2 regions of the Radiobacillus sp. PE A8.2 genome follow, and region 1 is predicted to be linked to the other one. Evidence: a T-box and tRNA genes for the amino acid it is inferred to sense, from the RefSeq annotation. Region 1 holds a T-box; the other holds one or more tRNA genes.
What was found. A T-box is a leader RNA that pairs with one kind of tRNA and senses whether it is charged. The one in region 1 lies ahead of alaS (alanine--tRNA ligase), so its partner is inferred to be a tRNA-Ala.
Positions count from the first base shown of each region.

Region 2: it encodes a tRNA-Ala, which carries the amino acid that the T-box ahead of alaS (alanine--tRNA ligase) is inferred to sense. The anticodon was not compared.

Region 1 covers NZ_JBJGXI010000009.1:48,332-50,743, reverse strand. Annotated here, with positions in the region: gene ACI6MV_RS06985 (AI-2E family transporter) at 1-741, shown strand, start outside; T-box leader at 849-1,061, shown strand; gene alaS (alanine--tRNA ligase) at 1,116-2,412, shown strand, end outside.
Region 2 covers NZ_JBJGXI010000055.1:23,174-25,585, forward strand. Annotated here, with positions in the region: gene ACI6MV_RS21390 (helix-turn-helix transcriptional regulator) at 137-793, opposite strand; gene ACI6MV_RS21395 (YuzB family protein) at 970-1,215, shown strand; tRNA gene ACI6MV_RS21400 (tRNA-Ala) at 1,285-1,357, shown strand; gene ACI6MV_RS21405 (DUF6376 family protein) at 1,710-2,147, shown strand; gene ACI6MV_RS21410 (manganese catalase) at 2,309-2,412, opposite strand, start outside.

The DNA of each region.
Region 1 (2,412 bases):
CCGCAATTTGTTGATACTTATCGTGCTTCTATTTATGGCATGTACGAACAAACATCGTATTTACCAGAAACCGTTCATGATCGGATGGATGATTTTTTGCATGAATTCGAAGAAGCGGTTACTAATATACTTACTGAAATGGTCAGACAAGCAACAAAAATTATGGATATCGTAATTGTCATTGCTGTTATACCGGTCCTCGTTTTTTACATGTTAAAAGATTTTAGTTTAATAAAATCGAGCTTATTTAAACTAACGCCAAGGAAGTATCGGGAAGATGGTAAGCAGTTATTACAAAAAATTGATAAAAGCCTAGGCGATTATATTCGTGGACAGTTATTAGTGTGTCTGTTCGTCGGGATTACCTCTTATGGGTTATTTTGGTTAATAGGAATTAAATACCCATTGTTATTAGCAATTGTTATCGGCACGACGAATATTATCCCATATTTTGGTCCGATCATTGGCGCAGTACCCGCTGTAATTATTGCTTTTACTGTTTCAATTAAAATGGTGCTTTTCGTTATTTTATCGGTATTCATTGTACAGATTATCGAGGGAAACTTACTTTCTCCATTTATTGTCGGGAAAAGCGTCAACATTCACCCAATCTTAATTATATTTGCTTTACTAGTCGGTGGTGAAATTGGTGGGATTATTGGTATGATTATTGCCATTCCAGTACTGTCCGTTATCAAAGTTGTGCTCGTCCATACGCGAGCATATAGAGCAAGTAATTGACAGGTGTGAGAATTTTGTCTATAATATCGCATAGCAAAGGTGATTTGCATTTTGTGCGAAAGCAACATAATGTGCCTTACTCAAGGCATCACTAAATAACTTTAATAACAAAATCAAAGATGATCACGAGTACATGATTTTCACTTGTCTAAAGAGAGGAATTTCCGAGGCTGGAAGAAGTTCTAGATAAGCATCATGGAAGCTAGGATCGGAGTGTGGCTAATCCCCACCGGTTTGCACCGTTACAGCGCTATAAGGTGATGGAACAAATTTGTGTTCCATAATTAGGGTGGTACCGCGATATTTCTCTCGTCCCTGCATATATGCAGGACGAGAGTTTTTTTATGTTTACATATTAAAAGGAGCTGAAATAAATGAAGCAATTATCTTCTGCAGAGGTTCGTCAAATGTTTTTAGATTTTTTTAAAGAAAAAGAACATAAGGTTGAACCGAGTGCATCGTTAGTACCAAAAGAAGACCCAACATTATTGTGGATCAATAGTGGTGTGGCAACACTGAAAAAGTATTTTGATGGTCGTGTGATACCTGATAATCCGCGTATTGTTAACGCACAAAAATCAATTCGGACGAACGATATTGAAAATGTTGGCTATACGGCACGTCACCACACGTTCTTTGAAATGCTTGGTAATTTCTCGATTGGCGACTATTTCAAAAAAGAGGCGATCGAGTATGCGTGGGAGTTTTTGACGAGTGATAAGTGGATTGGCTTTGATGCTGAGAAATTATCTGTAACTGTTCACCCTGAAGATGATGAAGCATATCAGTTATGGAAAGATGTTGTTAAATTACCAGAAGAACGGATCATCCGATTAGAAGAAAATTTTTGGGATATTGGTGAGGGTCCTAGTGGTCCAAATACAGAAATTTTTTATGATCGCGGAGAAGCATATGGCAACGATCCAACTGATGCTGAGCTGTACCCTGGTGGAGAAAATGAACGCTATTTGGAAATTTGGAATTTAGTTTTTTCACAGTTTAATCATAATCCAGATGATACGTACACCCCGCTTCCAAAGAAAAACATTGATACTGGCATGGGACTAGAACGTATGGTTTGTGTAATCCAAGATACACCAACTAATTTTGAGACTGATTTATTTTTGCCAATTATGAAAGCAACGGAAGCATATGCTAATGTGAAATACAATAGCGATAAGCAGTCAGACGTTGCTTACAAAGTGATTGCTGACCATATCCGTACGGTAACTTTTGCCGTTAGTGATGGGGCACTTCCTTCAAATGAAGGACGAGGCTATGTATTAAGAAGATTGCTTAGAAGAGCAGTAAGATACGCGAAGAATATCGGAATAGAGAAGCCGTTCATGTTCCAATTAGTAGCAACTGTAGCTGAAATCATGGAGCCATTCTACCCAGAAGTAAGGAAGAAGCAAGATTTTATTGAAAATGTTATTAAAACCGAAGAAGATCGTTTTCACGAAACGCTTAGTGAAGGACTAACAATCTTATCTGATATTCTTGAAAAAGAAAAACAAAAAGGTAGTAATGTCTTTCCAGGCGAAGAAGTATTCCGACTGTATGATACGTATGGTTTTCCTAAAGAGCTAACTGAAGAATATGTACAAGAAGCAGGATTTACGATTGATGAAGCAGGATTTGAAGCGGAAATGACAAAGCAGCGTGATCGTG
Region 2 (2,412 bases), on a different contig from region 1:
CTGAAGCCGTGCCTGTTTAAAGAAAAACACTTTAAACTAGCGAAAAGCGACTGCCTGGAGCGGAAATCACAAGCACTACGTTACGAAGGAGTTTAGCTAAATTATGAAATTAACACACTAAAAAAAGCCACTCTTTTTAAGAATGACTTTCTTGAGCCTCACCTTGCTCTTGTTTTACTACATATTTGCAGCAATTGTCTCCTTCGGTTAAACAGGATAATCGTTCTACATTATCTGTATCTAGTACTTTCTTTAAGAGAGACATTTCACAATCACAAGGCTGATTATACTTTTTCGAAATAGAAGCAATTGGGCAATTGTACTGCGAAAATTCAATTTCCTCTTGATTTCTAACACTGTATTCGGCCATATATCCACTTTCATTTTGCAAGTGTACGAGTTCATTGACCTTTTCTTCAAGACCCGAGTCAAAGTCGATACGTCTGCCATATTGCTTTTCTAGTCGTTTTTGTCTGTTTTTAAACAAAGTGTCAATTGCTTCTTGACCGTTCATTTCTTCAATGTCCGATAAGAAATCTACCATAATTGTGCCATAATTAGCAGGGAATAACTTCTCCCCAGTTGGAGATAACGAATAATATATAACCGGACGGCCCATTGGTTGTCTAACGGTCCGGGAATTGATTAATCGTTCACCCTCAAGCTTGAATAAATGTTTTCTAATCGCCATTTCTGTAATATCTAGGTGTGTACGCAATTCACTAACCGAGAAGCTTCTATTCTTCTTAAGTAATTCAAGAATCGATTGACGAGTTGAAAGCTGTTGTTCCATCTCCAACACCTACCTTACTTTTATTTTAATTCACATAGTTTGTGAAGTAAATAACAAACTTTTGTATTTGCTATGTATATATTAAAAAGTTGACAAATTCGTGACTTCATTATAGTTTGTGTGATGGGCTGATTATTTTAGTCCTAGGCTTTACCTTATATAAGAAGGTGATTGTAATAGGAATTGTAGTAGTTGACATATGTGATGCCAATTTCATGAGTACGATCGATGTCGAAGGGATTTTGGAATCCGAATACCCTGAGGTTTCCGTGTTATCAAGCGACTGCTTGAGCTTCTGCGGGATGTGTCGACTGAAGCCGTACGCAATGGTAAACGGCAAACGGATTAGCGGAAAGACGCCAGAGGAATGTTTAAATAAGATCAGAGAAGCCATTGAAGAAGAGCTGGCTTTTTATTTATAAAAATTAGCATATAGAAGAAATACTTGTGCAGATTTTCTTCTATATGCTATAATTTTTCTATCACTTTTCGGGGCATTAGCTCAGCTGGGAGAGCGCTTGTCTGGCAGACAAGAGGTCAGCGGTTCGATCCCGCTATGCTCCATCATTTTTTTAAAAAAACGTAGCCTGAAATGCTACGTTTTTTTGTATTACAATTACTTTATAATTAGTGTTCAGACTTTGTTGGTTGTACAATCTTCTAATCGTTCACAATTGCCTCTATCTGTGACAAAACGATTTAATCCAGATTTATACGACCACCTGTGACCTTATTAACGCTAATATATTGATTACAGGTAAATAAGAGTGAGCCCTAGTGTCCGGCAAACCAACACCAATCCTGCTATACCTCTCCTCCATCTACTTACAAATCCAAAAGAAAACCTAACTTAAACTCCACATAGAATGATATAATAGATCTGTTAGATTTTAGCTTTTAGGAGGGATTTTCGTTCATGAAGAAAATTATATTTCTTGTATTAATGATCAGTTCCATCTTGTTAAGTGGTTGTTCGCTATTTGAAGAAGTAAATGACTCGCTAAATTATGTCAATGAGACAAGCGATTATATTAATACAGTTACCCAGTTTGCCGAAGATGCTCCGCAGATGATTCAAGATGCTGCATCAGATTCAGCCGTTAAAGAAGAGTTAACAAATGAGTTAAAAACAATAAAAGACGAAATAGAACAATTCAACGGATTAGATGCACCAGCAATTGCCGAGGATATCAATCAACAGATCGTGAATAAAAATGAAGTGATTTTAGAAGAGATTAATAAAGCACTCACTAACGGGGAACTTGCTCTAGAAAAACTTAAGGAATCGGAGTTATTCCAAATCATCGAAGACGTGACAGGGCTTATGAATCAAATTGAAAATCTAGGATTATAGTACACTCTTACTATACTGTTTATTTTTTACTCGATCCTTTGCTAAATGCAAGGGATTTTTGTTTGCCTTTTTCCTTAATGATCGTTGATCTCTGACCTGATCATTAATATATAATAACAAAGCGTCTCAACCTACAAAGTTGATGACGCTCTTTTTTAAGATTATTTCATATGCGGTTTAGCGTGAACGGTAGTATCTTGTAGTACAGATAACGGTGTGTCATGAATGTAAGCTGGTGCTGGTTTTAACTTTGGTTTACCTCCGA